DNA from 2 places in the Arthrobacter sp. SE2 genome. Region 2 is predicted to be linked to the other one. Evidence: riboswitches for the same ligand, from Rfam matches in the RefSeq annotation. Region 2 holds a riboswitch; the other holds the start of a gene.

Region 1 (11,331 bases), on a different contig from region 2:
CGGTCAGGAGGTCGCGGATTTCAACAAGCAGGGCGGTGTCAGCCGGCAGCGGCTCGTCCTCGGGCTCTTCGATGGAGGCACGGCGCTTGGTCAGTTCGTTGATCTTGTTCATGGGCGCAACGAAGATGAAGTACACCACGGCGGCCGTGATCAGGAAGGTCACGAACGCGGTGATGACGGCACCGAAGTTGACGAAGGTCTTCGCGTTGTCGGGCCAAATGGAGAAGCCCAGTCCCTGCGCGTTGACTCCGCCGGCGGCGGCGATGACCGGGTTCACGATGTTGGTGGTGAACGCTGCGACCAGGGCTGTGAACGCGGTGCCGATGACCACGGCGATGGACAGTTCGATGATGTTGCCGCGAAGAACGAAGTCTTTGAAACCTTTGAGCATGGAAAATCCTCCGATTGGGTGCGGGTGTCTGGCTCAAGCAGAGATCAAACTACCATTCCAAGGTTTCAACGAGTGTATTGGGCCCGGATTTGCCGAGCCCAATACACCGGCTAGCCCAGCAGGGCGCGAGTGTGGTCGTTGAGGAACATTCCGCGCGGATCGAACTCGCGGCGTACCTGGATGAAAGTGTCCAGCTCCGGGAAGAGGCGTTCCAGGCGGCTCCGCGTCATGAAGTGGATCTTTCCCCAGTGCGCACGCGGCTCGAATTCCTGGAGCAGCGCATCGGCATCCCGGAAGAACTGCCAATAGTCGGTACCGGGTTCGGTGGTGAGGGTAATGACGGTGCTGTCGCGGCCCTGGAACTGGGACATGTAGCCCTCGTCGGCCTTCACCCAGCGGACCTCCACGGGGTACCTCTGCTCGGGATACTTGGTGCGGATCAGGTCCTGGATGGCCTCGACGGCGGCCAAGCCGTCCTCGCCGCGGACGAAGTACTCGAGTTCGTGGAACTGAGTGGTGAATCCGCCCGGATAGATCCGGTAGGAGCGGTCCAGACGGGAGCCCTCAACGGTTGATATTTCGCGCTCGTCCTGAATGTGGGCCACGTTGTACCGCTTGGTGTAGCTGCGGTTTGCCATGCTTAGGCCGGGCGCGCCCGGGAGGTCCAGAAGCTCGCACGAATCGTTCTCGGGACACCAGAGGAATGAGTAGTGCCTGTTGGAGTCGATATCGGTATCCCAGGTAGAAGCGGTCTCGGCCCACGTGGGGTAGGTGATTTGCTCCTGCAGGTAGTAGCTTTCCTCAACAGCCAGTTCGACCTCCAGGAAAACCCCGAGCGTACCCAAGGCGACCTGGGCGGCCCTGAGTTCCCGCAGCTGCCCTTCGCCAATCTCCACGATTTCGCCGTAGCCGTTGATCAGCTTCACCCAGCGAAGGTTGGACGAGAAGCTGCCCAGGTTCTTCCCCGAACCGTGGGTACTGGTAGCCAGCGCCCCGGCGATCTGCTGTTTGTCGATGTCGCCCTGGTTACCCAAAGCCAGCCCCTGTTCCCAGAGGGGATCGCCGAAGGCGTTGATGGTGGTGCCGGCCATGGCCCTCGCACGACGGCGCTCGCGGTCGGTTCCGGTGATCGCCGAAAGAGCGGACATGTCCATCAGGACACCGCCCGTTTGGACCAGCGGCGAGGACGAATGCCCCGAGCCGACCGCCCGCACAGGCAGGCCTTCGCGGATGGCGAAACGGACGGCGTCGAGCGCTTCTTGTTCATTCCGCGGCCGGACGGTGAAGGCCGGCGTGGCGCTCTGGTTACCGCCCCAGTTGGTCCACGTGACGTCCGTGCCGAAGGGGGCGGAAGGAGTGGCGGCGCGTGCCGGGGATGCGTTGCGGGGAAGGTTCGCGATGGTCATTGATAAGCTCCGTTGCTTGTCTGAACGCTCATGCGCCGTGGTTGATCATGACGTGCTTGGTGCGGGAGTAGTCGTCCAAAGCGTAGAGCGAGAGGTCGCGGCCGTAGCCGGATCCCTTGAATCCGCCCCACGGTACCTCGCAAGCCAACACCAAGTGTGAATTGACCCAAACGGTACCGAAGTCGAGCTGCTTAGGAACGCGCAACGTGAGGCTTGAATCCCGGGTCCATACTGAGGCTGACAAGCCGTAAGGGCTCTCGTTTGCGCGGGTGACGGCCTCTTCAGTGGAACTGAAGGTCTCCACCGTGACCACGGGACCAAAGATCTCGTGGGTTGCAATATGCGCTCCGGCTGGCACGTTGCTGATGACGGTGGGCTCGATGAAGTAGCCGGGGCCTTCCAACGCCGAACCGCCGATGGCGACCTGCAGGCCAGCAGCTTTTGCCTCGGCCAGCGATTCCTTGACGCGCTCGAAATGCGGGCGCGAAATCATGGGACCGATTTCGACGTCGTCCCCCGCCTCTGGTGCCCCGACCACCAACGTGCTGACTTCGCGCACGAGGTGTTCGGTGAACTCGGCAGCCACCGATTCGTGGACGAGCACGCGGCAGGCAGCGCCACAGTCCTGGCCTGCGTTCCAGTAGCCGGCATTCCGCACGCCAGCCGCGGCGGCGCGGAGGTCGGCGTCGGGAAACACAACAACCGGGGCCTTGCCGCCGAGTTCCAGGTGGACGCGCTTGACCGACTTCGCGGCGGTTTCCGCCACTGCCTGTCCGCTGACGACGCTCCCCGTCAAGGCGACGAGGGCAACATCGGGGTGTTCGGAAAGCCGCTGGCCAACGGTCCGGCCCTGGCCCGTGACGACGTTGAGAATGCCATCCGGAATGCGCCCGGCCACGAGCTCCGCCAGCTTCAGCGTGGAGAGCGGCGTCTGCTCGGAAGGCTTGAGGACGATGCTGTTTCCGGCGGCAAGGATCGGCGCGATCTTCCAGGCCGCCATCAGAAGCGGGTAGTTCCACGGGGTGATGACGCCCACCACTCCTACGGGTTCCCTGAGGATGACCGAGGTGTGCCCGGTGGCGTAGTCGCCGCCGGCCATGGAGGTCAGCGTGCGGGACGCTCCGGCCATGAATCGGAAGGTGTCAATGGTGCTGGAGACGTCGTCTTCCGCGACGGCCCGCGGTTTGCCTGTGTTGGCGGACTCGATGGCTTGGAAAGCTTCCCGGTTCGCTGCGATGATGTTGGCGATCAGGTTCAGGACCTCGGACCGCTCCTTCGGCGTGGTGGATCCCCAGGACTTCTGCGCCGCCACGGCTGCTTCGACGGCAACGTCAACGTCTGCGGCGGTGCCGGCCTGCACGGAGGCGATGACCTGCTCGGTGGCGGGGTCTACCACGTCGATGAGCTCGGCGGAGGAACCTGGAACAAACGATCCGCCGATGAAATGCCCGCCAGGCGGCAGGGGCAGGGGCAAGATGCCCGGGACGTTGCGGGCCGCAGAGGAGCTGTTGTCTTCGCTGACGCGGCGGACGGTGAACTGTTCGGTGTCAATGAGTGTCATGATTTTGCCTTTGTTTTCTGGCGCCGGTCGCGGCGTCGGGAGTTTATGGGGGAGTGCGGGCCTAGGCCCGGGATGCGTTAGACCAAGTCGCTTGCGAGTGCGAGGGCCTCAAGCGGTGCGGCCTCGGTCTTCTTCCGGAAGGTGCGTGCCGCTACGTAGTAGAGAGGCGCCACCACGACGAGTCCGACAATCCAGGAGAGGTCTACGCCGCCCATGGCTGCTGCGACGGGTCCGGTGTAGATCGCTGTTGCCGAGAACGGAAGCTGGACCAGGGCACCTGCCACGTAGGAAGCGATGGCGACCCAGTTGAACCGTCCGTACACTCCGCCGTCGCGCTTGAAGAAGTCTTCAACTCTGTAATCGCCGTGCCGGAGGAGGTAGTAGTCCACCAGGTTGATGGCCGTCCAGGGAACCAGCACGTACATCAGGAAGGAGAGGAAGTTGGTGTAAAAGAGGATGAAATTGTCGCGTGCGAACAGCGAGATCAGGAGTGCGAATGTAAAGAGGATGATTGCCGCAACGCTTCGGGTCTTGGCGCGAGGCAACCAATTCGGCTTGAACGTCTGCCCAATCGTGAGGCTGCACAGGACGCCGCAGTAGAGATTCATGGCGTTCGACGCCGCGACGCCGAGGCAGAAGATTCCCACGACTGCCAGGGTCCATGGCTGGAGCAGCGCTCCCATGCTGCCGACGATTTCGACGTTGCCTGCATCGGCACCCATGGTCACCGCGAGGGTTCCCACCAAGGCACCCAGGATCATCGGGAAGAGCGTGCCCAGGACGCAGCCTGAGTAGGAGGCCCAGAACGCCGGGGCCGAGCCGGTGCCTTGCGGCATGTAGCGGGAGTAGTCCGAGACGTAGGGAGCGTAGGCGAGTTGCCACAAGGCGGATACGGAGACGGTGGCCATGAAGCCAACCCAGTTGAAGTTTCCCTGGTACAGGAAAGTAGCGGGCAGCCCGTGGACGAACATGATCCAGACGAAGGCCAGAAGCAATGCCAAACCGGCCACGATGCTGAGGAAGCGCGCGTAGGCGTGGATGAGCCGGTAGCCGAAAATCGTGGCAACAACGCTCACGACGCCGATGATGATGATGCCACCGTCAACACTGATGTCCGGGCTGACTGCGGCCATTGCTTCGCCGCCAAAGACGAGGTTCGCAGCGAAGAATCCGACGTACATGATCACCACGATGACAACGATCAGCAACGCCCCGAAGGAGCCGAATTGGCCGCGGGTCTGAATCATCTGTGCCACGCCCAATTGCGGTCCCTGGGCGGAGTGGAGCGCCATGAAGATGCCACCGATGACGTTTCCAAGGATGATTCCCACGATGGCGGGCACGAAGCTGAGCCCGAACACCGTTGTGGCGAGTCCACCGGTCACGATGGTCATGATCATGATGTTGGAACCGAACCAGATGGTAAAGAGGTCCCGGGCTTTCCCGTGGCGTTCATTCAACGGGATGGGCTGGATGGTCTTGTCTTCGAGCCGGGGCACTTCGGTGGCCGCGGCGGGATTGCTTCGGGTGTTCATGATGCGGTCCAGGAGGCTGCTTGCAATTCGCGGACGGCGTTCGTCTCGGCCTTGCCGCGGTTCACCATCAGCGCGAGGAGGTCGAAGACAAGGGTGGCCGCGGCCACCGTGGTGATGTCTGCGTGGTCGTATGCCGGGGCGACTTCGACGACGTCGGCGCCGACGATGTTGATGCCGTTCAGCCCGCGGAGCAGTGCCAGGAGTTCGCGGGAGTGGAGTCCGCCCATCTCGGGAGTGCCGGTGCCCGGTGCGTAGGCGGGGTCCAGGACGTCGATGTCGATGGAGACGTAGACCGGGGTATCGCCCAGCCGCTCCTTGACCCGCTCGATCGCTGCCGGAACGCCGATGACGTCCAGGTCCGAGCAGCGGATGATCTGGAAACCGAATTCGTGGTCGCGGAGGAAGTCGTTGCGGTCGTAGACCGGCCCGCGGATGCCGACGTGCATGGAGGAGTCTTCCACCAGGAGGCCTTCTTCGAATGCCCGCCGGAAGATGGTTCCATGCGTGACGGGCTGGTCGAAGTAGGTGTCCCAGGTGTCCAGGTGGGCGTCGAAGTGCAGCAACGCGACCGGTCCGTGGACCTTGTTCAAGGCCCGCAGCATCGGCAGGGCGATGGTGTGGTCGCCGCCGATCGAGATGAGCTTCTTGTCCTCGCTGATCAGGGGCAGTGCCTGCTCTTCGATTTCGCGGACGGCCCGCGTGATGTCGTACGGGGTGCAGGCGATGTCGCCGGCGTCCACAACCTGGACTTCGTAGACCGGCTCAACGTCGAGTTCGGGATGGTAGCCCGGACGCAGGAGCCGGGAGGCCTCGCGGACCGCGGCAGGACCGAAACGGGCGCCGGGCCGGAAGGACGTTCCGCCGTCGAACGGTACTCCGACGATCGCAATGTCGTAGTCCGGAACGCGGTCAATTTGGGGAAGCCTGGCAAAAGTGCCCAGGCCTGCATACCGGGGGACTTTGGTTGCGTCGACGGGGCCGATGGGCTTATGCGTTGTCATGCCGGGATCCTTCGTGTAGTGCTGCCGAGCGGCTTGCCGGCAGCTTTCGGTGTTGGGAGGAGGGTGCTCGCCTTTGAGCGGGAATGTCGAGTCGGAATGTTGGGGCGGGAAGTAAGTAATCCAATTCTTGGTGACGCACATCACTGCGTATAGCGGTAGATTGACTACAAATGGCCGAGTCGCTTAGACAAATGTCTAAGCGCTGTGAAATAGCCGGAAACCAATGATCAGGGAGTGCACTTTCGATGGCGATTACTGTGGCCGAGCTCGTGGCAGAACCCCAGTTGGGACTGACCCTTCTGGCCGGATACACAGGAAGTGGCAACCGGATCACGTGGGCGCACACTTCTGACCTGCCGCGCCTGTGGGAATGGGTCACCGGCGGCGAACTGATGATGACCAACGGGCTGTCCATCCCGGCCGACGCCCCAGGCCAAGTAGCGCTCGCCGAGGCGCTCGTCGAAGCAGGCGCCAGCGCGCTCGCCATCGGCGAGAAGATGCACGCGCCGGAGTTGACGCCGGAGTTCCTGGCGGCCTGCGAACACCTGCCGCTGCCGCTGCTGAGCATTCCGTATCCGTTGCCCTTCATCGCCATCGCCCGGACCGTGGCCGAGGCTTCCCTGCTGGAGGAATCACGGCGTCTACGCCAGACCGCCAGAGTCTATGACTTGATACGCACCGCGGGAACAATTGAGGACCACTGGCAGGGCCTCCTGCAGGGCCTCGCGGCTGAGCTCGATGCGGAGCTGTTCGTGGTGGACCGGCGCTGCCTGCATCCGTGGCATCCGGACGGCAAGCCGCTGCCGGATATTCTGCTGACGGAATTGGCCCCGCTGACCGGCCACATACCCCTGGCCGGGAAGAAGTTCCAGTGGCATCGGCTAGGGGATCGGCACGTGTTGATGATGGACATCCCCACCCACGCCAATGCATTGCTGGTGGTGCTGCCCAAAAGCGATCCGCACCCTGACGCCGTCGTGCTCCTCCACGCGGCAACAGTGCTGGGGCTGGAACTTTCACGAACAGTCCTGTCCCTGGAAAGCCAGCATCGCCTGGCTGGCGAGTTCCTCCGGCCAGCCGTTGATGGACGGCTGGGAGTCGTCGAACTGGAGAGCCGGCTTACCGCCTTTGATGTCCCAGCACAAGATTTCGTGATGGTCGCGATAGCCGCCGACGACGGCGAGCGGCTGGCGAACGTCCACGTGGAACTGTGGCGCCACGGATTTCCAGCCGCTTGCCTCCGGCGTTTCAACACACTTCATGTGGCGGTATCCCAAGCGGTGACCGACGACGTCTTGATCCATTGCGCCGGGACCGACGTCCGGATTGGCATCAGCTCGCCTACGTCCGCCGCAGGCATCCAGCGTGCACTGCAGGAATCGCTGTGGGCGCTTGGTTCAGCCAAGGGCAACGCCGTCAACCTGGCCCACTACGCCGAGGGACCGTCTTGGCTGGGCCTCACGAGTTTCGAGGAAGGCACGGCGTTGGTCCAGCGGCTGCTCGGCCCGGTCTTCGCGTACGAACAGGGCCAGGAAGGTGACCTCATCGTGACTTTGAGGACCTACCTGGACACCCAGAGGTCGTGGCAAAAGACAGCTGCGGCACTCTTCGCCCACCGGCAAACCGTGATCTACCGTATCCGGAAAATCGGCGAATTGACGGGGCTGGACATGAGCGAAACGTCCACGTTGGCCCAGCTTTGGTTTGCGCTCCAGATACATGAGGCCATGCATCAGTAGGCTCCTGCCTGGCTTCCTGCTGGCTCTCCTGCCGCGGCGGTGCGGCCTGGGTCAGGGAAGAACCGCGGCCTGGTTCGCGGCATCCTGTTCGGACTCGAGTTCCTCCTGGAACCTCGCGTAACGGGCCAGATGGGCTGGACGGCGGCGCAGGAAGAACCACGCGACGCCGAGCATGATGAACCAGACCGGAGTGGCCAAGAGAGCCACCAGTGTGTCGGGCTGTGTGGTCAAGGTCCACAGGACAAAGCCGAAGAACGCGAAGACCACCCAGACCATCGGGATGCCGCCGGGCATCTTGAACGTGGACGCGATGTGCAGCTGCGGGCGACGACGACGGAATGCGATGTAGCTGGCCAGGATGATGGACCAGACGAAGACGAAGCAGACGGCGGACACGGTGGTGACCATGTCAAAGGCCTTGCCGACGTCCTGTCCCGCGTACATCAGGACGACGCCGGAGAGCAGCAGCACGCAGGAGAGGAACAGGGCGTTGCGGGGAACCTTGCGCCCGGATAGGCCACTGAACAGGGCCGGGGCGTCGCCCTCCTGGGCCAGGCCGTACACCATGCGCGAGGTGGAGTAGATGCCGGAGTTGGCCGAGGACATGGCCGAGCTGAGCACCACCAGGTTCACCACGGTGGCAGCGGCACCCAGTCCAGCCAGGGAGAACATGGCGATGAAAGGGCTGTGGCCGGCGGCGAACTGGGTCCAGGGCGTGACGGACATCAGGATGATGAGGGCGCCCACGTAGAAGAGGAGCACGCGCACTGGGATGGAGTTGATCGCTCTGGGCAGGTTCTTCTCCGGGTCCTTGGCCTCTGCCGCGGTGGTGCCCACGAGCTCAATGCCCACGAAAGCGAAGACGGCAATCTGGAAGCCAGCCACGAAGCCCATGAATTCGTGTGGGAAGAAGCCGCCGTGGCTCCACAGGTTGCTGAAGCTTGCCGGTCCGGCGTCGGACTGGAAACCGCTGAAAATCATGAACAGGCCCACAACGATCAGTGCCGCAATCGCGATGATCTTGATGAGAGCGAACCAGAATTCTGTCTCGCCGAAGGCCTTCACCGTGGTCAGGTTCAGTAGCAGCAGGATCGCGATGGTGGCCAGGCCCGGAATCCACAGCGGGAGGCTCGGCCAGAGTTCCTTCGAATAGCCGGCGATGGCGATGACGTCCGCTATGCCGGTGATCACCCAGCAGAACCAGTAGGTCCAGCCGGTGAAGAAACCTGCCCAAGGTCCCAGCAGGTCCGCGGCAAAATCGCTGAAGGACTTGTAGTGCAAGTTGGACAACAACAGCTCGCCCATCGCCCGCATGACGAAGAACAGCATGAAGCCGATGATCATGTACACGAAGATGACCGACGGGCCGGCCGCGGAAATGGTCTTGCCCGAACCCATGAACAGGCCAGTGCCGATCGCCCCGCCGATAGCAATCAGCTGGATGTGCCGGTTGCTGAGCTGGCGGTCAAGATGTGGTGTTTCGACGGCTTTGGCGGGCGGATGATGAATCGTCATGAGGAACTCCATCGTTCAAGTGGCATTAGCGTGCCACGATGATTCGGGGTTCCTCCCCGCTCTGTCTTGGACCTGAGAGATTCCGCGGCCCCGTGCTTTCGCATGGTTCCGCTTTGCACCGTCGGTGAGCCCGGGGTTCCCAGGCTGCTTTCCAGAGTTGCCTTGCCGCGGCGGTACATGGGCCTGAGAGTTTCCTGGGGAGGATTTGCTCCTACGGCGCCCGCTGAATGTACCGGCAGGACTCTCCCGCCGCAGATCATAAGCAGTATTCAGTTGGGTGAAGAGAATCGCGGATGTGGAGGATTGGCCTCTTCCGGGCGGCCACCGATTCAGTGTGGGATAGCTCACTAAGAAATGTCAATTCGGCCTTTGCTTCGTCACCTCGGTGCCCGCTGAGCGCCGTTTTCGAACCAGATGTTGCCCCGACTCTGACGTTGTGTGTATGGTGTGAGCCGAATCACCCCAAATCTGAATATGCCTTTCGAACCGTGGCGGGAGAGTCCTCCCAGTCATCAACCGGGCAGGCGCCGTAGGAGCAAATCCTCCCCAGGAATCTCTCAGGCCCCCGTACCGCCGCGGCGAGGCAACTCTGGAAAGCAGCCAGGCTTCGGTCCGGCTCACCGACGGTGCAAGCGGAACACAACGTGACAATGCGTTCTGCGGAATCTCTCAGGTCCGATACAGAGCGGGGAGGAACCCAAACCGAAGCCGTGCCATTGTGGTCGGCCCTACCTTGGAGTTCCTTTTGACTGTTCAATCAACCCCCACCGCTTTTGCAGACCGACACATCGGCGCGCGACGGCAAACCGATGTTGACATCATGCTCAAAGCTGTCGGCTACGACTCCGTTGACGGCCTGGTGGATGTCGCTGTCCCCGATTCCATCCGCCAGGACGTCGCACTCAGGCTGTCCAAGCACGGCACCGACGCCCTCAGCGAGGTCGAAGTCCTGGCTGAACTTCGCAAGCTGGCGGCCAAGAACAAGACGGCTGTGCAGATGATCGGCCAGGGCTATTACGACACCGTCACTCCGCCGGTGATCCGCCGCAACATCCTCGAATCCCCGGCCTGGTACACGGCCTACACGCCCTACCAGCCGGAAATCTCCCAAGGCCGCCTCGAAGCCCTGCTGAATTTCCAGACCATGGTCCAGGACCTCGTGGGGCTGCCCATCGCCAACGCCTCCCTCCTGGACGAAGCCACCGCCGTCGCCGAAGCAGTCCTCATGATGCGCCGGGCCAACAAGAACAAGACGGCCCACGACGGCAAGACCGTCCTCGACGCCGACTGCCTCCCGCAGACCATCGCCATCGTGAAGGGCCGCGCCGAGGCGCTGGGCTTCGAGGTGGAGATCGCGGACCTGTCCCAGGGCCTGCCCGACGGCGAGATCAACGGCATCGTGCTGCAGCAGCCGGGCGTTTCGGGCCGGGTGTTCGACCACTCCGCCGTGATTGCCGCCGCCAAGGAACGCGGTGCCCTCGTCACCGTCGCCGCGGACCTCCTCGCCCTCACCCTGATCACGCCTCCGGGCGAGCAGGGTGCCGACATCGCTGTCGGCTCCACCCAGCGCTTCGGCGTTCCGCTGTTCTTCGGCGGCCCGCACGCCGCGTACATGGCTGTGCGCGAAGGCATGGAGCGTACACTCCCGGGCCGCATCGTCGGCGTTTCCAAGGACAATGCCGGCGTGCCCGCCTACCGCCTCGCCCTCCAGACCCGCGAGCAGCACATCCGCCGCGAGAAGGCGACGTCCAACATCTGCACCGCGCAGGCACTGTTGGCGATCGTTTCCTCGATGTATGCCGTCTACCACGGACCCGATGGCCTGAAGGCGATCGCCGAGACCGCCCACAACCACGCCCGCACGCTCGCCACCGCGCTCAAAGTCGCCGGCCGCGAACTCGTCTCCGATTCCTTCTTCGACACCGTCACCGTCCGCGTCCCCGGCAAGGCCGGGAAGGTCATCGCGGCCGCCGAGGCCAGGGGCATCAACCTGCGGATCATTGACGCCGACACCGTAGGCGTCTCCGTTGACGAAACCACGACGTCGGAAGTGCTGTCCGCAGTTGCCGTCGCCTTTGGCGCCGGTCCCGTGAAGACCGCTGCCGGCTTCGAGTTGCCGGAGGCCGTGGTCCGCATTTCTGATTTCCTTCGGCACCCGGTGTTCAACACGCACCGTTCCGAAA
Region 2 (11,331 bases):
GAGTCACGCGAAGCCAGGCCCGCGGGGATCAGCTCGCCGTCCTGGGCAACTGCCGCGATTGCTTGCCACAGGGCGGCAGCGGCATCGTTGTCTACGAAGATTTCGAAGCCGTCCTCACCTGTGTAGCCGGTGCGGGCGAGCAGCAGTTCCGTGGTCTTCCCGGCAAAGGTGAAGGGCACCTCGACGGCGGCGTAGTACTTGAGTTCGGTGACCAGCGAATGCTGTTCCGTCGGGACCAAGCGGAGGAGGATTTCTTCCGCTTTGGGACCCTGGACGGCGATCAGGGAGGTTGCCGCGGAGGCGTCCTTGACGATGACGTCGAAGTTAGCAGCCCGCTGCGCCAGTGCCTCGGCAACAACCTTGGCGTTGCCCGCGTTCGGAACCACCAGGAACTTGGAATCGCCACGACGGTACGTGATGAGGTCATCGATGATGCCGCCGTCTTCCTGGCAGATCAGCGAGTATTTGGCCTTGCCTACCGCGATCGCGGAGATCTTCCCGACTAGGGCGTAGTCGAGGAAGGCAGCGGCTTCCGGACCGGTGACCCAGACTTCGCCCATGTGGGAGAGGTCGAACAGGCCTGCGGACTGGCGGACTGCGTGGTGCTCGGCCAGTTCGGAGGAGTACTTCAGGGGCATCTGCCAGCCACCGAAATCGGTGAAGGAAGCGTCGAGCTTCTTGTGCTCTTCGTAGAGCGCAGTGTAGTTCTCAGTCATTGCGTCAGTCCTTAGTTCTCGAAGGCTTCGATCGGAGGGCAGGAGCAGACCAGGTTGCGGTCGCCGGCGGCGCCGTCGATGCGGCCGACGGGCGGGAAGTACTTGTCCTGCTTGAGGTGGTGGACAGGGAAGACGGCCTGCTCGCGGGAGTATTCACGGTTCCAGTCCGAGGAGACGACGGCGGCCGCGGTGTGCGGTGCGTGGCGCAGCGGGCTGTTCTCCACCGTGAAGTCGCCGTGGGCAACCTGGTCGATTTCCTTGCGGATGGTGATCATGGCTTCGATGAAGCGGTCGATCTCCCCGAGGTCCTCGGATTCGGTGGGCTCCACCATCAGGGTGCCGGCCACCGGGAACGCCAGGGTGGGAGCGTGGAAGCCGTAGTCGATGAGTCGCTTGGCGACGTCCTCCGCGGTGACGCCTGTCTTGGCCGTCAGTTCGCGCAGGTCCAGGATGCACTCGTGGGCCACGAGTCCGCCTTCACCGGTGTAGAGAACGGGGAAGTACTCGTTGAGGCGCGAGGCGATGTAGTTCGCGGCAAGCAGCGCGGACTTGGTGGCTTCGGTGAGGCCTTCGCCGCCCATGAGCTTCACGTAGGCCCAGGAAATCGGCAACACACCCGCGGAGCCGTAACGCGAGGCGGAGATGGCCACGCCAGTCCGTGGCAAAGAAGCGCCGTCTTCGTGCGCTGCCTTGTTGGCATCGCCGGGCATGAAGGGTGCCAGGTGTGCTTTGGCCGCGACCGGGCCAACGCCCGGTCCGCCGCCGCCGTGCGGGATGCAGAAGGTCTTGTGCAGGTTCAGGTGGGACACGTCGCCGCCGAACTTGCCCGGCTGGGCCAGGCCCACGAGCGCGTTAAGGTTGGCGCCGTCAACGTACACCTGGCCGCCGGCTGCGTGCACGGAGTCGCAGATTTCGCGGACGTCGGCGTCGTACACGCCGTGCGTGGAGGGGTAGGTGATCATGATGGCCGAGAGGACGTCCTTGTTGGCCTCGATCTTGGCCTGCAGGTCCGTGTGGTCGATCGTGCCGTCGGCAGCCGTGGCCACCACGACCACCTTCATGCCGGCCAGCACTGCCGAGGCAGCGTTGGTGCCGTGGGCAGAAGCCGGGATGAGGCAGACGTTGCGCTGGAGATCGCCGCGGGAGTGGTGGTAGCCGCGGATGGCCAGCAGACCCGCGAGTTCGCCCTGGGAACCGGCGTTGGGCTGGATGGAGACCTGGTCATAACCGGTGATCTCGGTCAGGTCAGATTCCAGATCTTCGATCAGTTCGCGCCAGCCCTCGGTCTGGGAATCCGGGGCGAACGGGTGGATCGAGGCGAATTCCGGCCAGGAGATGGCTTCCATCTCGGCGGTCGCGTTCAACTTCATGGTGCACGAACCCAACGGGATCATAGTGCGGTCCAGCGCCAGGTCACGGTCCGAAAGCTTGCGGATGTAGCGCAGCAGCTGCGTCTCGGAACGGTGCGTGTTGAACACCGGGTGCTGCAGGTAGTCCGAAGTTCGCTCGACGGCGGCCTCCAGGGCGAAGCCCTCGCCGTCACCGGACACAGTGGCACCGAAGGCGGCGACGACACCAAAAGCATCAAGGACGCCGCCGACGATTTCTTTTGTCGTGGTTTCATCAACGGAGACGCCGACAGTGTCCGCGTCGATGCCGCGCAGGTTGATGCCCTTGGCCTCGGCGGTTGCAACGATTTCGGCAGCCTTGCCCGGGACGCGGACGGTGACGGTGTCGAAGAAGCTGCCGTGCAGAACCTCAAGGCCCGCGGCCTTCAAGGACGCAGCCAGGGTCCGGGCGTGGTTGTGGGCGGTCTCGGCGATCGCCTTCAGGCCATCGGGTCCGTGGTAGACGGCATACATCGAGGAAACGATGGCCAAGAGTGCCTGCGCGGTGCAGATGTTGGACGTCGCCTTCTCGCGGCGGATGTGCTGCTCGCGGGTCTGGAGGGCGAGGCGGTAGGCGGGAGTGCCGGCGTCGTCCTTGGAAACGCCCACCAAGCGGCCCGGCATGGAGCGCTCGAGGCCCTTCTGGACCGCCATGTACGCGGCGTGCGGGCCGCCGAAGAACAGCGGAACGCCGAAGCGCTGGGTGGAGCCGACAGCGATGTCGGCACCCTGCTCGCCCGGAGGCGTGATCAGGGTGAGGGCGAGGAGGTCCGCGGCGACGGTGACGAGGGCACCGCGTTCCTTGGCGGCGGCAATCACGGCGGAGTGGTCGAACACCCGGCCCGAAACGCCCGGCTGCTGCAGCACGATGCCGTTGATCTCGCCGTCGGGCAGGCCCTGGGACAGGTCCGCGATCTCCACCTCGAAGCCCAGCGCCTCGGCGCGGCCCTTCACGATGGCGATGGTCTGCGGGAGGCAGTCGGCGTCGAGGACCGTCTTGCCGTCGTGGGCCGTCTTGTTCTTGTTGGCCCGGCGCATCATGAGGACTGCTTCGGCGACGGCGGTGGCTTCGTCCAGGAGGGAGGCGTTGGCGATGGGCAGCCCCACGAGGTCCTGGACCATGGTCTGGAAATTCAGCAGGGCTTCGAGGCGGCCCTGGGAGATTTCCGGCTGGTACGGCGTGTAGGCCGTGTACCAGGCCGGGGATTCGAGGATGTTGCGGCGAATCACCGGCGGAGTGACGGTGTCGTAATAGCCCTGGCCGATCATCTGCACAGCCGTCTTGTTCTTGGCCGCCAGCTTGCGAAGCTCAGCCAGAACCTCCACCTCGCTGAGGGCATTCTGGAGCGTCAGTGCGACGTCCTGGCGGATGTCATTGGGAACCGCGGTGTCTACGAGCGAATCGACACTGTCGTAGCCAACAGACTTGAGCATGATGTCAATGTCGGCCTGGCGGCGGGCGCCGATATGCCGGTCAACGAACGTAGTGGAGGTTGAACTAACCGTCACGAAGGAACTCCATTAATAAGGCGGCGCAGGGTACGCCACAGCTAATCGGGTTCCTCCCCACTCTGTATTGGACCTGAGAGTTTCCGCGAAACCGTGCTCGTGGCACTGTTCCGCTTGCACCGTCGGTGAGCACGCGTCAGCGTGCTGCTTTCCAGAGTTGCCTTGCCGCGGCGGTGCGTGGGCCTGAGAGATTCCTGGGGAGGATTTGCTCCTACGGCGCCTGCATCACATGCCTGCAGGACTCTCCCGCCGCAGATCAAAGGCGTATTCAGTTATGTGAATCAGATCGTGGTTGCCGGTGACGGCTGCCACAACTCTCAATTGTCCTATGGACTGCCCGCGTCTGCAAATGTGGTCACCGACCCCGCCCGGCTTTCCCAACTAGCTCGCACTAAATGTCGTTTTGGAGCCCCTAAACGACAACAACTGCGTGGGCCCACGCCGCCAGGGTTCCCTGGCCGTGGGGCCCCAACGGCGAGGGCCCCTGCCTGAGCTTGCGAAGGCTGGGAGCCGGTGGGGACTTGCGAGGCGAGGGTGGCGGTGGGGATTAGTTGGGCCAACCCTCAGTTACGGAGGCGTTCGACGGCGGCCAGCAGCGCACCGACGTCGGCGCTCCTCGCGCTGGCCTTGACTTCCGTATCACCGGCGCCGCCTTCAAGCATTGCGTTGAAGTAAAGTCCATCGCCCATGTACCGGACCGCTTTGGCCATCTCGGGCCCCACTTCTTCGGCGAGCACATCGAGCCATTGTTGCTGGATCCCGGCGAAACGCCTGCGGGTTTCTTCATGGGCTACTTCCGCGAGCCGCGTGGCTGCCACGAACACCCTGTCCAAAGGGGTATCCGCCCACAGTGAAGACTTGATGAAGAATGCGGCCGCACCTTCGGGCGCTGCCTTCATTGCTTCGATGTCCAACGCGGCCAGCCCGTCCATGCGTTCGAGCAAGGAGCTGATCATGGCTTCCTTGTTGGGGAAATGGTAGAGCAGGCCGCCCTTGGAGACGCCTGCGCGCTTGGCGACGGCATCCAGGGTGGCAGCCCGCTCCCCCACCTCGATCAACAGGGCTTCAAAGGCATCCAGGACAGCGTCCCGGGCAATAGGTTTTCGCGGCATGGTGTCCATCATCCCTTAGTTCGATGCGGCAGTTCGATGAGTCAGATTGAAACTATACCGTCCAGACGGTACAGTTATTTTCATGTTCAGCCCGTCCACAACCCAGCACCCCCGCACCCCTTCGATCCAATCCGCCCCGTGGCGCGATTGGGCTGCCCTGGCACTCCTGATGTTCCCCGTGCTGCTGGTGGCTGTGGACAATACGGCGCTGACATTTGCCCTGCCGCAAATCGCCCGTTCGCTGGAAGTCGGGGGCGTGCAGCTTCTGTGGGTCGTCGATGCGTACCCGCTGGTTCTCGCAGCCCTGTTGGTGTCCATGGGAAACCTGGGAGACCGGATCGGCCGCCGCCGCTTGCTGTTGATCGGCAGCACGGGCTTCGCCGCCGTTTCCGCGGCCACCGCCTTCGCGCCGTCGGCGGAATGGCTCATCGCCGGACGTGCCAGCATGGGCGTCTTCGGAGCCATGCTCATGCCGTCCACGTTGTCCTTGATCCGCAACATCTTCCCGGACCCGAACCGCCGCCGGCTCGCCGTGGCAGTGTGGGCCGCAGGATTCTCCGGCGGCGCCGCCCTCGGGCCGATCTTCGGCGGCTGGCTCGTGGAGCACTTCTGGTGGGGTGCCGTGTTCCTGGTTGCGGTGCCATTGTTGCTGCCCCTGCTCGCCTTTGGCCCCTCCCTCATTCCCGAGTCCAAGGATCACAACCCGGGCAAGCCGGACGTTCCCAGCGTCGTGCTGTCCATCCTGACCATGGCCCCCGTGGTTTATGGCATCAAAGAGGCCGCCGTGCACGGTTTTGGCCCTGGACCCGCGGCCTTCATGGCGTTCGGCCTGGCCATGGGAATCGTCTTCGTCCGGAGGCAAGGCTCTTTGGCATCGCCCATGTTGGACGTACGGCTTTTCCGGAACAAGGTCTTCAGCACGGCCATCACGGCCAACGTCTTGTCCCTGTTCTCAATGACCGGCTTCATTTACTTCTTCGCGCAGCACTTGCAGCTCGTGGAAGGCCAATCCCCCATGCAGGCGGGGATCTCGATGGTTCCGGCATTGCTGGCCACCATCGTGGCGGGCCTGGTGGTGGTTCCGCTGGTCAAGCGGATCCGCCCGGGCCTGGTGGTGGCATCGGGCTTGGCGCTGAGCGCAGTGGGATACCTCGTGGCCGCCCTGGGCAACCACAGCCAGGGTCCGGGGTACCTTTTGACGGCACTCCTACTGCTGGCCATAGGGGTTGGCTCGGCGGAGACCATCTCCAACGACCTGATCCTCGGCGCGGTTCCTGCCGACAAGGCGGGCGCTGCATCGGCGATCTCCGAAACGGGTTACGAGCTCGGTTCATTGCTGGGCACAGCCGTCCTTGGCTCCATCCTGACAGCGTCCTACCAACACCACTTGCTGCTTCCAGGCGAATTGTCCGGCCATGCAGCCGAACGCTCGCGGGAGACGCTCGCCGGAGCCGTGGACACCGCGGCCGCACTGCCCCAGCCATTGGGTGACGCCCTGGCCACCGCCGCGCGTGCCGCCTTTGAATCGGGCGTCCACATCACGGCAGCGATCGGGCTGATACTGATGGCCGGAGCGGCAGTCCTTGCCGCCGTCGTGCTCCGCCGCGTGCCGACCGCAAAGTAGGCAGTCGGCGCGGATCGAGCCTGCGATTTGCAGTGTGATTTGTTTGTGATATCACTGGAAAAGACGTGTGATCCCCTTGTTTTTATTTCGCTTCGGCGCGATTATGGTGGAATGAGCAATCCAGCAGGGCCGCGCATTGGCCTGCGCGCCCACTTCGACGCCATGAACATGGAGGTGCCTGAACTGATTCAGGCCCTCAGGGACATTCTCGGGGCCCGACTTGTTGCTTACCTTGGATCAGTCAAGGAAACGCGTGCAGTCCGACAATGGGCTGACCCAGAAGATCCACGCAAGCCCTCGGCTGCCGTAGAGCAGAGGCTCCGCGATGCCTATCAGATCGCCGGTACGCTTCGCGAGGTAGACTCCGCCACAGTCATCCAGGCCTGGTTCCAAGGGATGAACCCCTACCTGGAGGATCATTCCCCTGCCATGGTGCTGCGGGAGGGGCCTCCTGAAGAATCCAGGATCAGGGTGTTAGCCGCCGCGAGGGCGTTTTCATCCCCATCAGCAGCATGATTGGAGGCTTGCTGGAGGGAGAATTCATCGAACGCAGGGTTTGGCGCGTCGGTTTCCGTCCAGAGCCCTGGGCATGGTCCGACTGGAGCTGGGCCGAACATGGACGGTTCCAGGGTAGATGGGACGACCCGGACGGAGAATTCCGAACGATGTATGCCGGCGCTACTCTCCAGGCATGTCTCGCCGAAATCCTGGCAGGTCTTCGCCCCTCGATAGGGACGTCCACAGAACTGGCCGAAATCCAAGAAGATCCGCTCGATGCCGCAATGTATCCCACCTGCCCTGCCGGGACTGTCAGTTACAGCTGGCTGGAGCCCCGGATCGCCTCCAGGGCCACGTTGTCCGGCCACTTCTGCGTCATCACGTCAATGGCGTCTATTGCCGCACTGCGTCCTGTTTTCAAGCAAATGGCAGCCGAGCAAGGATTTGACGACTTCGACGCAGCCACGCTGAAGGACCAGAAGGCGCGCCCCATCACCCAGGCGGTCTCAAAGTTCGTTTGGGGTCTAGGCGATTTCAACGGCATAAGTTTCAATTCTCGTCTGGGCGATGACAACACTCTTTGGGCCATCTACGAACGACCGGACGAGCCAAACCACGTCAGCCCTCAACTGAGTCACCTTGAGACCCATTCACTCACGCCAGAGGATCCGGCAATTGTTGAGATCTTTGCACTATTCAACCTGCGGTGGGGCGAGTAATTGAGGCTCCGCACAGGAGTCGCTGAGTCTAGACAGCCCGGTTCAAGGCAGCATCAGGCGAACTGAAACTACGGGTAATTCCGCCCAAGGTAGCGGTGGCAAGCGTCGAGAGGTAGTCGTGCCGGCGTCGGGCAGTAATGCGCGATTGGGGCTCGAAGGATTGCCCGGGATCGTCCGCGTAATGCGCGGACAGCCCATCGCGCATGAGGCGGATGCCCTCGGCGCGCTGTTGTGAGACCGCAGCGTGCGTGGAACCGAGTTCCTCGGCCAGTTCCTTGACGGTCCGCCCCCCGAAGTAGATCTCCTCGACGACGTACCGCATCTTTTCCGGCAGGGCTGCGACGGCGGCGCGAAGGTACTTGAGGCGCTCATCGGCCAGGACTGAGTGCTCCGGGGAGATGGTGTCCGCGGCAACAGTGTCCACGACGACGTCGTCCAGTGGCGACAGCGTCCGTGCGGCATCGGCCAGGGCGGCTTCCACCACGCTGCGTTCGACACCCAGGGCTGATGCGGTTTCGGCCACCGAAGGCGTGCGGCCAAGGACGCCGGACAGCGTCTCCTGGACCGACATGGTTTCCTTGATGCGTTTGCGCGCAGATCGCGTGGCCCAGTCGCTGGCCCGCATCTCGTCCGCAAAGGCTCCGACGATCCGGCGGCGCGCAAATGCGCCGAAGGGGACTCCGAGGTTCGGATCGAAGGAATCGGCGGACGTTATCAACGCCACGGACCCTACCGATGCGAAATCGTCGCGCGACAAATGAGAAGCTCTCGCGCAGAGCTCCGACACCAAATAGCCAACGAGCGGCAAGTGCTGCAGCACCAGCTCGTTGCGTTCTTCGCGATTCAAAATTAGTCCCCCCATGAGACTTGTTTATTGAGTTGCCAAGCCTGATTCCAGGGGCTTCATGGGCGAGCTGCTGAGACGATGCAGCGTGCCGAAGATTACACGGAACAGACATGTATTCAGTGAACATACCATCTGAAAAATAACAATGCGTGTACGCTCATGAAAAAGATACAAAAGAGGCCTCGGATTCATGTTCGCAGGCCAAACCGGGGAATGGGGAACCGTGGGGGCGGATGAGCTTTCGGCGACGCTGTGGCGTGAGCGGAGACAGCTGGAACTGCTGTTGTACCGGCTCGAAACCCAGTTGCTGCACGTTCGGGCAGGCAACTGGCATTGGTTGAAATTCACTGCCGCTGACGTGGAAAAGGTCCTGGAAAACCTTCGGTTCGACACCCTTGCCCGGAACATCGAGTCGTCGGCCGTGGCTATTGAATGGCGCTTGTCGGCCAATGCCACGCTGCCGATGATCGCTTCAGTGGCCCCGCCCGTAATCTGGCCGGAACTGCTTCAGGAACACCACCGTGAGCTGGTCTTGGTGCTCAAGCAAGTGGAAACAACCGCGGCCGCCAACGTCGAGGCTCTCCAGATGGGGCTGCAAGGGGCCCGGAACCCGCCGCTTGGCTCCGCTCAGCCCGGCGACGCAGCCCCGGCGGCGCCGGGAGCGGTCGCGTGTGCTGGCACCGTGGATGACGTGATGCTGCTTGCGGAAAACGCCAATATCGAACGGGCCCTGGCCGTGACGAGGGATTGCTCACTGCCGCTCCTCAAGGAGTTCCTGGGCTTGGACTAGGGACGGCTACCGGTGGACGACAGTGTGCAAGAGAATAAAGCTTGGCTGTCCCGAGTTCGGGTTTGCATCGAAGGCGTCAACCTCCGAAAAGTTGCACGATTGCCTGTCCAATTTTGCCCACTCAAGGACTTCCAAGAGGCTGGCAGACGAAATATCGAAACCCTGCGATTTGTCCCAAGCGCCACTGTTGGGGTGGAGCCAGACGTCTATCACTCGAAAAGACGGATCGACACAGATCAAGTTCATGTCCCGCTCGTCAATCGTCCGAATCTTCATCGCAATCAGTCAGATCGCATTCTTGTGGACAACTTGGGTGTCTGAGCCAACATTCCCCACCTGGCGCGCCTAATCCGCCTTCGGTTTCCGAACAGGCGGACGCAGCCCGGCAACGAGTTCCTCGGCTTCGGGGCCGGCCTGGGCAGCAGCGAGGTTGGCCGCGGCGATCGCCTCAACCACTTCGCGACGCTGAATGGACACCCCGCGGGGCGCCTCGATCCCGATCCGCACGCCGTCGCCGCGGCCTTCCATGACGGTGATGACAATGTCCTCACCAATCATGATCTGTTCGCCCGGCTTGCGTGTCAGTACCAGCATGCTCTCAATCTACCTTTCCGAGCACGGCAACGCGGGCGGGCTTGCCGTCCACCCACCCGATGGGAAGGCCGAGCCCGTTGACTGTCTCGGGACTTCCCGTTTCCGACGCGCCGAAAACATCGAGGGCGTCGACACGGACACGTTCGGCGGCGAGAGCGGCGGAAAGGGCGCGGACCCAAGCTGCCGTGTCTTCCGCTTTCCGCCCAGCGTCAACAACCAGCCACAACTGGTCTGCGGCGAGGGCTGCGATGCCCGCCGCGTGCCTCAGGGTTTCGCCTTGCCTGCCGAGTCCATACGCCACCAGCACGGTTTGGCCGGTGAGCACAGCTTGGGCGCGCGCCGCCGTCGCGCCCTGGCGCCCCGCCACGTGGAGGTGCCCGAAGGCAGTCAGCGCTCCGGCTGTCCGGACATCGGAACCGCCCTCGGCGATGGACATTTCCAGCGCTGGTCCCAAGGCGTCGTCGCCGAGGCCAAGCAGGATGATGAGGTTACCGCCGCCGGCAAGTGGCACCGGTACGGGCATAGGAACGGCGTGCCCGACGGCGGCGGCTGGCAACGCGGTCAGCATCCCTTGCGTTTGCGGTCCAGAGACCGGCGCCTGGAACTCCTTCCCCAACTGCTCCAATATCCCCGCGAAATCCGGGGAGGCGGTTGAAATAGCTGCCTCGGGCCGGTGCAGGTCCATCTCGGCCGCGTCGGCTTGCTCCAGGAGCGCGGCGATCGCGGGCCCCTGCAACGCGTGCGCCTCCCCAGCAACCTGGGCATCCCAACTAGCTCGCAGTTGTTGTCGTTCTGAGCCCTCAAAACGACAACTATTGCTAGCTAGTTGGGTGGAACCCTCTGCCTGAACTTCGATGGTGGCCTCGTAGCGATTGGCTGCGAAGAGCCCGGCGATCCCCGGATTAGTGACTTTCTCGGCGGAGACGATCCGCGCTCCGGGGCCGTACTGCTGCTCGGCTTTCACCCGGATGGCCTCCAGGGACGTGCCCTTAAGCTTGTATTGCTTCGGCATGGCGGACCACCCCCACGGTTTCGATCTGGAGGTTCGCGGACGTCACTTCGCGGTAGGACAACACGGGAACACCGCCGTCGGGAGCAGCCACGAGCCGCCGGACCGCGGGCCGCAACGCCGGGGCGCACACCAGGACAGCTTGCCGTCCTGCATTTGCCGCGGCCTCAACCGAAGACTGCACAGAGGCCAGGACGGCATCCAGTCGGGCTTGGCTCATGACGATCTGGGTACCCCCTTCGGCCGGGCGCATGTCTTCGAGCATGGACTGTTCCAGGAGCGGATCGATCATGATCACATTGAGCACCGTGCCATCCAGGAACTTGGCTGCAAGCGCGGGCCCCAGGGATTGCCGGGCGGTTTCCACCAAAGCCTCGGGCTCGGTGGAAACCTTGGCACGGAGGGCAAGGGCTTCGTAAATGCGGGGAAGATCGTTGATGGGGACCTGTTCTTCGAGGAGTCCCTGCAGCACCCGCTGCACCTCGGCCAAGGACATGAGCCCGGGAATGAGTTCCTCGACGGCGG

The links. Region 2 has a riboswitch for glycine ahead of gcvP (aminomethyl-transferring glycine dehydrogenase). Riboswitches for the same ligand answer to the same signal wherever they lie in the genome.
Region 1: another riboswitch for glycine. It lies ahead of AC4CS3_RS09895 (amino acid permease); the one in region 2 lies ahead of gcvP (aminomethyl-transferring glycine dehydrogenase).

Annotation. Positions count from the first base shown of each region.
Region 1 covers NZ_JBZAYA010000006.1:2,840-14,170, reverse strand. Annotated here, with positions in the region: gene mscL (large conductance mechanosensitive channel protein MscL) at 1-391, opposite strand, end outside; gene AC4CS3_RS09920 (D-arabinono-1,4-lactone oxidase) at 502-1,797, opposite strand; gene AC4CS3_RS09915 (aminobutyraldehyde dehydrogenase) at 1,826-3,358, opposite strand; gene AC4CS3_RS09910 (purine-cytosine permease family protein) at 3,436-4,893, opposite strand; gene speB (agmatinase) at 4,890-5,894, opposite strand; gene AC4CS3_RS09900 (PucR family transcriptional regulator) at 6,140-7,633, shown strand; gene AC4CS3_RS09895 (amino acid permease) at 7,685-9,148, opposite strand; glycine riboswitch at 9,200-9,308, opposite strand; glycine riboswitch at 9,310-9,407, opposite strand; glycine riboswitch at 9,631-9,731, shown strand; gene gcvP (aminomethyl-transferring glycine dehydrogenase) at 9,894-11,331, shown strand, end outside.
Region 2 covers NZ_JBZAYA010000009.1:199,155-210,485, reverse strand. Annotated here, with positions in the region: gene gcvT (glycine cleavage system aminomethyltransferase GcvT) at 1-716, opposite strand, end outside; gene gcvP (aminomethyl-transferring glycine dehydrogenase) at 728-3,613, opposite strand; glycine riboswitch at 3,666-3,773, opposite strand; glycine riboswitch at 3,775-3,872, opposite strand; gene AC4CS3_RS14490 (TetR/AcrR family transcriptional regulator) at 4,177-4,725, opposite strand; gene AC4CS3_RS14485 (MFS transporter) at 4,808-6,349, shown strand; gene AC4CS3_RS14480 (hypothetical protein) at 6,461-6,865, shown strand; gene AC4CS3_RS14475 (RES family NAD+ phosphorylase) at 6,862-7,566, shown strand; gene AC4CS3_RS14470 (sigma-70 family RNA polymerase sigma factor) at 7,595-8,428, opposite strand; gene AC4CS3_RS14465 (hypothetical protein) at 8,604-9,203, shown strand; gene AC4CS3_RS14460 (carbon storage regulator) at 9,549-9,797, opposite strand; gene AC4CS3_RS14455 (hypothetical protein) at 9,802-10,809, opposite strand; gene AC4CS3_RS14450 (flagellar biosynthesis protein FlhA) at 10,787-11,331, opposite strand, start outside.